Polymorphobacter megasporae: one gene and its partner. The protein of the gene in region 2 interacts with the protein of the main gene of each other region in a pairwise test. Links are inferred from orthologs where the notes say so. Each region holds a gene or a part of one and is shown on either strand. Other genes may lie near its edges.

Evidence for each region.
Region 1: the proteins of ssb (region 2) and priA interact in binary tests that used the Escherichia coli proteins (3 or more experiments, as listed by UniProt). The link is inferred for Polymorphobacter megasporae from one-to-one orthologs.

Annotation. Positions count from the first base shown.
Region 1 is NZ_CP081848.1:912,919-917,630, forward strand. The notes cover bases 1-3,004. They hold priA (replication restart helicase PriA), read left to right. Parts: upstream 1-334; coding sequence 335-2,674; downstream 2,675-3,004. Other genes in these bases: KTC28_RS04250 (EthD family reductase), read right to left, coding at 1-188; KTC28_RS04260 (DUF4411 family protein), read right to left, coding at 2,684-3,004. In the rest of the region: more of KTC28_RS04260, read right to left, coding at 3,005-3,196; KTC28_RS04265 (ImmA/IrrE family metallo-endopeptidase), read right to left, coding at 3,196-4,269; KTC28_RS04270 (MFS transporter), read left to right, coding at 4,502-4,712.
Region 2 is NZ_CP081848.1:59,671-65,641, reverse strand. Bases 2,326-5,032 are described here. They hold ssb (single-stranded DNA-binding protein), read right to left. Parts: upstream 4,088-5,032; coding sequence 3,563-4,087; downstream 2,326-3,562. Other genes in these bases: KTC28_RS00305 (DUF3667 domain-containing protein), read left to right, coding at 4,844-5,032; KTC28_RS00310 (GNAT family N-acetyltransferase), read right to left, coding at 4,219-4,758; KTC28_RS00320 (DUF1697 domain-containing protein), read right to left, coding at 3,030-3,554; gspD (type II secretion system secretin GspD), read left to right, coding at 2,326-2,636. Also shown: KTC28_RS00330 (type II secretion system protein N), read left to right, coding at 1-486; more of gspD, read left to right, coding at 498-2,325; more of KTC28_RS00305, read left to right, coding at 5,033-5,971. UniProt on the Escherichia coli protein: Plays an important role in DNA replication, recombination and repair. Binds to ssDNA and to an array of partner proteins to recruit them to their sites of action during DNA metabolism. Acts as a sliding platform that migrates on DNA via reptation.

The DNA.
Region 1 (4,712 bases), 850 kb from region 2 along the record:
TCGGCGAAGTCGAGCGTCGTCACCGCGACGAACGGCGCGTCGGGCTGGTCGGCGAACAGCACGCGCGATCCGGTCAGGCCGTGCGGCCCGAACGTCGCGTGGACCAGCGGCATGTGAGTCGCCATGTAATAATCTGCGTCGAAGGTCGCGCCCGGGGTGGCCGGATAGGCGACGATATAGCTGGTCATGGGTGTCAACTCCCCGCCGGTCATGGTGCGCAGCGCGATCGCCGGCCGAATCGCCTCGCCGCACCGTAGCCTGCGGACACGCGCCGCCATAGCCCGGCAACCGGCCGGGGTGGCGGCGATTCGTCCCCGCGCCTATCTCGGGGGCGATGACCGCATCCCGTCCCCGCGTCCGTGTCCTCGTTCTCCAGCACGGCCTCGGCGCGCTCGATTACGCGGTGCCCGACGACCTCGACCTCGGCTACGGCGACATCGTCGAGGTCCCGCTCGGGCCGCGGACGATCGTCGGCGTGGTGTGGGAGGCCGACCGCTGGGCCGCGCGCGAGGTGCCCGATGCCAAGCTCCGCCCCGTCGTCCGCCGCTTCGACGTCCCCGCGATGACCGCCGGATTGCGCCGCCTGATCGAATGGACCGGCGCGTATTATATGGCTCCCCCGGCGGCAGTGCTGCGGATGGCGCTGTCGGTGTCGTCGGCGCTCGTCGCGGCGGCGGACGTCACCGAGTACCGGCTCGGCACCATTTCCGACAAGCTCACCCCCCTCCGCGCCGCCGCGGTCGAGCGCCTCGACGGGCGACAGGGGTCGGTACGTGAACTCGCGCGCCACGGCGGCGTGTCGGAGGGGGTGATCCGCGGCATGGTCAAGGCGGCGATACTCGTGCCGATCGCGGTCAGTCCCGACACGCCGCCTCCGCTCCCCGATCCCGATTTCGCCCAGCCGGTGCTCAGCTACGAACAGGCGGTCGCGGCGGAGGATATCGCCCGCGCGGTCGACCTCCACGAATTTGCGCCGTTCGTCCTTGATGGGGTGACGGGGTCGGGCAAGACCGAGGTCTATTTCGAGGGCATCGCGGCGGCGCTCCGCTCCGAGAGCGAGCGCGGGGCCCCCTCCACCATGCAAGCGCATGGTCCCCCTCCCCCGAAGACGGGGGAGGATTTTGAAAGCAACGAGGCGGACGGCCCGCTTAATTCTCCCCCGTCTTCGGGGGAGGGGGACCGCGCCGCTTGGCGTGGTGGAGGGGGCGGCACAGCCACCGGCCAAACCCTCGTCCTCGTCCCCGAAATCGCCCTCACCGCCCCCTGGCTCGACCGCTTTGCCGCGCGCTTCGGCTGCCCCCCCGTCTCATGGCACTCCGACCTCCGCGGCTCCGAGCGCCGCCGGGCGTGGCGCGCGGTCGCCAACGGCACCGCCCGCGTCGTCGTCGGCGCGCGCTCCGCGCTGTTCCTCCCCTACGCCGACCTCCGCCTGATCATCGTCGACGAGGCGCACGAGTCGAGCTTCAAGCAGGACGAGGGCGTCCAGTATCACGCCCGCGACGTCGCCGTGATGCGCGCACAGATCGACGGCATCGCGGTCGTCCTCGCGACCGCCACCCCGGCGATCGAGACCCGCGTCCAGGTCGCGCGCGGCCGCTATACCGAGCTCAAGCTGCCGACCCGCTTCGGCGGCGCGCAGCTGCCGCGGGTCGAGACGATCGACCTGCGGACCAACCCGCCGCCGCGCGGGAACTGGCTCAGCCCGCCGCTGGTCCACGCGCTGCGCGAGACCTTCGTCGCGGGCGAGCAGTCGCTGCTGTTCCTCAACCGCCGCGGCTATGCCCCGCTGACCTTGTGCCGGAGCTGCGGCGAGCGCATCGAATGTCCGCAATGCACCGCGTGGCTCGTCGAACACCGGCTGACCGGGCGGCTCCAGTGCCACCATTGCGGCTATTCGGTGCCGGTGCCCAAGCTATGCCCGGCGTGCGGCGCCGCCGACAGCCTCGTCCCCTGCGGCCCCGGGGTCGAGCGCGTCGCCGAGGAGGTCGCGCGCGTCCTCCCCGACCTGCGCGTCGCGCTGGTGACGTCGGACACGATCTTCTCCCCCGCCCGCGCCGCCGCGCTCGTCGCGAGCGTCGAGGCGCGCGAGGTCGACCTGTTGATCGGCACCCAGCTCGTCACCAAGGGCTATCACTTCCCCGACCTGACCCTCGTCGGCGTGGTCGACGCCGACCTCGGGCTGGCGGGCGGCGACCTCCGCGCGGGCGAACGCACCTTCCAGCAGATCGCGCAGGTGTCGGGGCGCGCCGGCCGCGGCGCCAGGCCCGGCCGCGTCCTCCTCCAGACCCACCAGCCCGAAGCCCGCATCATGCGCGCGCTCGTCGAGTATGACGCGGAAGGCTTCTACGCCGCCGAAACCGACGCCCGCCGCGACCTCGGCCTGCCCCCGTTCGGCCGCCTGGCGGGGATCGTCGTCTCGGGCGAGGACGACGCCGCCGTCACCGCCACCGCCCGCGCGCTGGGCCGCAGCGCGCCCCAGGCCGAAGGGCTGGCCGTCCTCGGCCCGGCTCCCGCCCCGCTGGCGATGCTGCGCGGGAGGCACCGCCAGCGGCTGCTCGTCCACGCGCGACGGAGCCTCGACCTGCAGGGGATCATCGCCGCGTGGCTCGATGGGGTCGACGTGCCGGCGAGCGTGCGGGTCACGGTCGATATCGACCCGTATAATTTCTTGTGAGTGGTCTGATTAGCCGACTGTCTTTTTGTTGAGGGCATCCCAATCAGTAGAAAAATCTAGATGCGCGATGAAGGTGATCGGGTGCATCCAGTTCACTTTACAATCGCTACACACGTCCGGGACATGTCGCCTGGCACCGGTTCGCGTCGCCTTCGAGACCTCGGCGGTGACCACAACGCGATTGGGGTGGCCGAGGCCTGCGGCAATTAGGAAAGGATCCTGCCCGATCGTAATTAGATCGGCTTCTGTCAGCGGATCTCCGTACAGGTAGAGTACTTCCTGAACGGCGGCTGGATCGCTTACCTCATTCAAGAGCAGCGCCTTCTTTGTTTTTGGGTCGTGCATCCAGCTAGCTAGGGCATCATTGCCATTCTCAACTTCGGAATAGATTTGCGCAGGCATTTTCACTTGCCCGGCCTCGCCGTGGTGTATGAGCCATCTCCAGAATTCAGGAACCCGCGTGTGACCGTACCAAGTGTTGTGCGCCGTTATCAAGGCATTGGCGTCGAGAAGGTAGAGCATCAGGACATTGCTCGCCGTGGCTCGGCCAAGAGTGGGTAGACACTCATCGGCTTCACACCCAGCATCCTTGCTGCACGAGTTGGGGTGAGCGATCCATCGGCCATGCCCTGCCGCGCCACTGCCAACATGGCTGCACCAAGGCGATGTCGTCGGACTACATACCAGTTAGGACCCCCTTCTTTGCCTCGGTTCTTCTCGCGGTCGCGTCTTTTCTGGGCGAGCCATTGACCGCGGAATGTGTCGCGCAATTCAACCCAGCGGGCCTCCGCAAGAAGACCGATGCGGAACAACTGGTAGGCAACCATGGAACGGCTGATGCGGGCCTGATTCGCCAACGCGTCTATTATTGCGACATCGGCTGCTCCGCTGCCGAGCTGATGACCTATTCGCGCAATCTCTGCGGCATCAACCAAGACAGCTGCCGCTGCGTCGTTGCAGAGTTGTTCCACGCCAGCCTGCGGCGCACCGCCACTTACGCCGGTTTGGCCGAGCAGCAGGTGTGCCAACTCGTGCAGGAGCGTGAATGCCCATGCAGACTTCGCGTCCTGGTCGTTCACGACAATAAAAGGTGCCAACCTGTCCGCAATGGCGAAGCCCCGAAAGATGCTGACCTCGATGGCGGTAGACCAATGGCCACAATCGCCAGCCAACAAGACGAAGACGCCTTTGGCTTCTACAAGCCCACGCAGATATGCGAAAGCGTCCTCACCCCGACCGTGCGCGCGGTAGGCATCGCGGTCGAAGCTTATGAACTCGACAAGCGTTTCTGCGAGAGCGGCCGCATCACGCGTGCCGATAGCAGACCCAACCATATTGACCTCAGCCGCGTCTTCTTCGTCCTCAAGAATTTCACGAACAAGGGCTTGGCGAGCCTTCACGTCTCGCAATAGCGTAGCGAGCAATATGTTCGACGGGTCACCCCGGTCTGGCAATGTTCTAAAGTCTTGACCGAGCTCCGCCGGAGCAGGGACCTTGGGCATGTAGAAAGTAAGCAACGGGCGGCGATATTGGGCGGCCATACGCTGCAGGAGCGAGGCCGTAGGTGTCACTTCTCCGGCCTCAATAGCAGCCAATCGGTCCCCGCCAGACACTCCTCGAGCTGTCTTGAGATCGATCTTTCGGGCAGCCGTATCCCGGTCGAGACCAGCGGTCTCTCGCGCCCAGATCAAGACTTCAGGATTTATACTTGCCACGTTTGCACCATGCACATCGGGCCGCTAATGCGCTACCTTCTCGTCTGCATACCGAGAGTAGCGCGTGGCGGATCACTAAATCAGCCTTCGTTGCGATAGGTTTGAACCCCCCATGCCCATCGCCCGCCACACCCCCGCCTACCGCGCCCTCGCCACCGCGATGCTCGTCGCCGGGTTCGCGACCTTTGCGCTGCTGTACTGCACTCAGCCCCTCCTGCCGCGCTTCGCCGCCGAGTTCGCCATCACTCCGGCGGCGGCGAGCCTTGCGGTGTCGCTGGCGACGGGGCCGCTGGCGGTGGCGATCCTGTTTGCTGCGGTGGTGG
Region 2 (5,971 bases):
GCCAAGGCGTATGCGGTCGGCGAGACGCTGCCGGGCGGCGCGATCCTCGATGCGGTCGAATTCGATCTCGTCGTCCTCCGCGTCAACGGCCAGCTCCAGACTCTCGCGTTCCCGGCCAAGCCCGGCGCGCCGGGCGCAGCGGGGCAACCGGCGCAGGTCGCCGTGCCGATGGGGCCGCAGCCGCGGATCGGCAATGCCGCGCCGGTCGAGCAATATCGCGCGCGCGCCGCCGACCCGCAGTCGCTGCTCGGCAGCCTCGGCGCGACCGCGACGCCCGATGGCTACCGCGTTGGCGCGACGCCGTCCGACGACATGCGCCGCGCCGGGCTCCAGCCGGGCGATATCGTCGAGAAGGTCAACGGCCAGGCGGTCGGCGACCCCGAGCGCGACCGCGCCTTGTTCGACGATGCGGTGGTTTCGGGACGCGTCCGCGTCGATGTCGTCCGCGACGGCAAGCACATCGCCATGTCGTTTCCGTTGCACTAGGGGGCAAGTCTGTGGGTCGGAACAAGCATCGGGCCGCGCTGTCGGCGGCGATCGGGGCGCTGGTCGCGCTGCCAGGCGTCGCGGCGGCACAGGCTGCGCCACAGGTCCCTGCACGGGTCCGCGCGAATGACGTTATCGTCAACATGCGCGACGTCGAGATCGCGCAGGTCGCCGAGCAGGTCTCGCGGATTACCGGGCGGACGCTGATCCTCGACCCGAGCGTCAAGGGCGTCGTCAACGTCGTCTCGGCCGAACCGCTGTCGGCCGATGGCGTCTGGGACCTGTTTCGCTCGGTCTTGCGCGTCTACGGCTTTGCCGCGGTCAAGTCGGGCGCGGCGTGGCGGATCGTGCCGCAGGCGTCGGCGATCCAGGGCGGCGCTACCGCGGCATCGGGGCGCAATGTCGCCCGCTCGCAGGACGTCGTCACCCGCGTCGTGCCCCTCCGCAACCTCCCCGCCGACTCCGCGGTGCGCGTATTCCGTCCGCTCGTCGCCTCGTTCGGTAGCATCGAGCCGCTGGCCAACCCGAATGCGATCGTCGTCACCGACTATGCCGAAAATGTCCGTCGGATCGAGCGGCTGGCGCAGGATCTCGATGCCGGCGGCGGCGCGTCGTTCGAAAGCCTGCCGCTCAAATACGCCAGCGCCAAGGACGTCGGCGCGGCGCTGGCGCGGATCATGGGTGACGGCACTGCGCCGGGGTCGCCGAAGATTGCGGTCGACGAGCGGAGCAACGTCATCCTTATCCGTGGTGATGCGCGCAGCCTGTCGGAGGCGCGGCGGATGGCGGTGCTGCTCGACAAGCCCGGCGGCGCGGCCCCGACGACGCGGGTGTTCCGCCTCAACTTCGCCGACGCCGAGAGTATCACCGACGTCCTGCGCGGCCTGACCGGCGGCGGCCAGCAGGGCGCGGCGACCAACCCGGTCGCGCGGAGCCTGTCGCGATCGCGCTCGAGCATCGGCGCGGGATCGACCTTCAGCACCTCGTCGTCGAATGGCAGTTCCGGGGCGAACGGCGGCCAAGGCAGTTTCGGCGCGCTCGGCGGCCAAGGCGGATTGAACGGCGGCGGCGCAACCACGGGATCGACGATCGCGGCGCTGACGGGCGGTCTCACCGCATCGGGCGGCGGCGGCACGACCCCGGTCGCGGGGGTCCAGACCGACGACCTGTCGATCCAGCCGGCGCCCGAATTGAACGCGATCGTTGTCCGCGGAACCCCGGCGGCGATCGCCGCGATCGGTGTCCTGATCGAGGAGCTCGATATCCGGCGTCCGCAGGTGCTGATCGAAGCCGCGATCGCAGAGGTCACCGGCGACGCCGCCGAGGCGCTCGGCGTGCAATTCGCGGCGGGCGGGGCGGCGGTGATAAACGGCGTCAGCGGCGGCACATCGTTCTCGAACACCGGCGTCTCGCTCGGCTCGGTGATCGCGGCGTTGGTTCCCGGCGGGCTCGGGCTCGTCGGCGACGGGCTGTCGATCGCGGGCGGCAGCAAGGGCAATTTCAACATCCTCGTCCAGGCGCTCGGCACCTCGACCAAGTCGAACCTGCTGTCGACGCCGTCGATCACGACCCTCGACAACGAGCCCGCCGAGATCGTCGTCGGCCAGAACGTGCCCTTCCGCACCGGCAGCTTCAGCACGACGGGCAACACGCTAACGCCGTTCACGACGATCGAGCGGCAGGACGTCGGCATCACGCTGCGCATCGTCCCGCGGATCCACGAGGGCGACAGCATCCGCCTCGAGGTCAGCCAGGAGGTGTCGTCGCTCGTCGGCAGCGTCACCGGCGCCGCCGACCTGATCACCAACCGGCGGAGCATCCAGACGACGGTGCTCGCCGACAATGGCGACACGATCGTGCTCGGCGGGCTAATCACCGACGATCGGACCAATACCCGCAGCCAGGTGCCGGTCCTCGGCGACATCCCGGTCCTCGGCAATCTGTTCAAGTCGCGCCAGCAAACCCAGACCAAGCGGACGTTATTCGTCTTCCTGCGCCCGACGATCCTCCGCGATCGGGCGTCGGTGGTCGCGGCGGCGAAGGTCAAGTACGATCGCCTCCGCGCACAGGAAGCCGGCGACCCCGACCGCAGCCTGCTGCTCCACCCGCCCGCGCCGCGCCTGCCGCTCGAGATACAGGGGATTTATTGACGGTCGGCGGCCCGTGAAATGACGCGCGGCGCTGTGAGAAAGCGCTGTCCTACACCCTCGCTGCGCGCGTAGCGTCGCCGGAAGTCGCCACCGGGCGGCAAGCCGCGCTCTTTCTCATCGTTAGCAAAGCGTTTCGCAAAAAAGGCTCGCGCAATCGGGCGACACGATCGCGCTGAAGCGTCCTCCGGATATTCCACCGTTTCACAATTGGGCACGGCTCGGGCTGCAACAGCGTCTCGCGAGATTGAAGTTCAAATGCGCGCCGCGAAATCAATGTACAAAAGCCTGAACTTAGTGTGACCTTTCGAGCCCACGAAAATCCCCGTCTGGCCGTTAAATCATTGAATCCAGGCACTTTCGGAGCATTTGGCCCGCGCGCAGTCGCCTGCTCCGTTAGGCGGCAGCAGCCATCGCCACGAGCTTCGCGACCGTATTCATGTTGCGCGCGGTCCCGGCCCGAGCCGCCGGGATAACCAGCTTCGTGTCGCGCATGCCATCGCCGTAATGGACGTAGAGTTCGCGAGCGCCCGCGACAATCTGCTCGCCTGCACGTCCGGTGACGCGATCGATCGCATCGGCGGGTGGTGCGGCATCGAGAAAGATCGCAACCGTCCGGTTGGCGGCGAGATCCGCGAACGGGGTCGCCGCGAGCACCGCTGCCAGCTCAATACCAGTCCTCACCACGACCCCCACCGGCTTGCCGGTGTGCGCCTGAAGTTTCGCCTCGAGCGCCGCCTTGACCTCGGCCTCACCTGCTGCCGAACGGAAGACGACATTGCCGCTGGCGATGTACGTCCGCGCCCCGATGAAGCCGAGCCCGTCGCAGATCGCCTTAAGATCGTTCATCGCGAGCTTGCCCGTGCCGCCGACGTTGACGGCACGGAGGAGCGCGATGAAGACCGTCGTTGCCGAGGTCACAGCTCCGATCAGAACGGGACGTCGTCGTCGAGATCGTCGCTGAAGCTGCCGCCGCCCGGATAAGCGGGCTTCTTCGCCGCCGGGGAAGCCCCGCCGCCAAAGCCACCGCCGCCCTGCTCGCGTCCGCCGCCGTAGCCGCCGCCGCCTTCACGCGCGCCGCCGCCACCCTCACCGGCACCGCTGTCGCGCCCGCCGAGCAAGGTGAGATTGCCGTTGAAATTCTGCAGTACGACTTCGGTGGTATATTTCTCGACCCCCGACTGGTCCTGCCATTTGCGCGTCTGCAGCGAGCCTTCGAGATATACCTCGCTACCCTTCTTCAGATACTGGCTGGCGATCTTGCCGATATTCTCGTTGAAGATCACGATGTTATGCCACTCGGTCTTTTCCTTGCGCTCGCCCGATCCCTTGTCGCGCCAGTTTTCGGACGTCGCGAGGCTGAACTTGACGACCCGCCCGCCGTTGCCGAATTCCTTGGTTTCGGGGTCCTTGCCGAGGCGTCCGACGAGAATGACTTTATTGACACCGGCCATATGCTTTTCCTTGCGATCCAATAGAACGTATAGCGAACGACTAATGCGTCCGCTGCGACTCGTCGAGTCCGAAATCTAGTCGATATATTGCGGCTGGGGAACGGCCGGGACGAGCGTTGCAAAGCGGCCTGTCAATGGTCGAGCCACCCGTCGGCGTATCGGACCCTGCCCGCGACGCCATCGAGCGCGCCGGGCCGGAGCTCGAAGATCATGCAGTTTTCGGCGGGTGCCTCGAACGGCAGGGCGATCGGGTAGCGGCCCAGAGCCTCGTAGCCGAATTGCGCATAGTATTCGGGAATACCGACGAGCAGCACGCTCTCGAAGTCGAGCGCGGCGGCGCGCTCGTGGACTGCGCCGACCAACTGCGTGCCGACGCCCCGGCGTTGAAATTCGGGCACGACCGACAGCGGCGCCAGTGCGAGCGTCGTCACGACCCTGCCGCCGCCCACGATGGCGGCCTTTGTCAGGAGAATGTGACCAACTGGCTCGCCGCCGATTTCGGCGAGCAGCGAGAGTGATGGCAGATACGCATCGGTCTCGCGCAGACGGTCGATCATGATGTGCTCGCGGTGGTCGCTGTAGGACACGTCGGCGTAGGCACGCCGGACGATGTCCGTGATCGTCGCGGCGTCGCCCGGCCGCTCCGCGCGGATCGTGATCGAAGAAGCCATGCTCGCGGGATACGTTCGGCCTCCGCGCTTGGCCATAGGCAGGGAGACGCTGAACACCCGGGTCCAGGGCCATCCGTGCTTGAAAATGCAACTGTCTTACGCCAGCATGACGGTTGGCGCGGGCAGCGGGGCGAGCAGCAGCGCAAGCGGAGGATCGATGGCGGGCGAGATCGAGGCGATGGGGGCGATGGCGACCGCGGGGCTCGCGGCGTCGACGCTCGACGGCCCCGGGTCGCACCCGGCAGAGCGCGGTGCCGCCGCCCGGCCGATCGGGGGCGCACCACCGCCGCTCCGCCGCGACGAGCACGACCTCGCGCACGGCGCCTGCGCCAACTGCGGCACGACGCTGACCGGCAATTTCTGCGCGGCCTGCGGGCAATCGGCGCACGTCCATCGCAGCGTCGGCCACATCTTCGAGGAATTTCTCCACGGCATCTGGCATTTCGACAGCAAGGCGTGGCGGACGCTGCCGCGGCTGGTGTTCGCGCCGGGGCGGCTGACGCGCGACTATGTCTACGGCAAGCGCGCGGGCTATATCGCCCCGCTGGCGTTATTCCTGTTCTCGATCTTCCTGATGTTCTTCGTCTTCGGGATACTCGGCGGCCCCGACATCAACGGCGCAATCAACTCGGCGGGGGGCAAGCCCGTCGCCGATGCCCGCACCAATGTCGCTGATGCCAAGCGCAACGTCGCCGATGCACGGCGGGAGATCGGCCATGCCAGGTTCGACAGTGACACGACGCCGGCGCAGATCAAGACGCTGAGCGCGACATTGGCGGCGAACGAGGCGGCGCTGGCGACGGCACGGGGGGCACTGGCGACCGCGCAGGCGATCCCGGCTCCGGCCGACAAGGCGGTTGGCAGCTGGCAAGAACAACTCGCCGACGGTGTCCGGTCGGGCAAGATCAAGCCCAACACCGGCAACGCGACGATCGATTCACGGATCCGCGAGGCGCTGCTCAACCCCGACTTCGCGCTCTATCGGATCGAGCAGAAGGCGTACAAACTGAGCTTCCTGCTGATCCCGCTGTCGCTGCCGACGCTGTGGCTGCTGTTCGTCTTCCGCCGTGACGTCCACACCTACGACCACGTCGTCTTCGCGCTTTACTCGCTGTCGTTCATGTCGCTGCTGTTCATCGTCATCGCGCTGCTGACGAAGTTCGACCCGACCGGCGGCGGGGATTACAGCGACGGGCGTAAGGGCTTCTCGGGC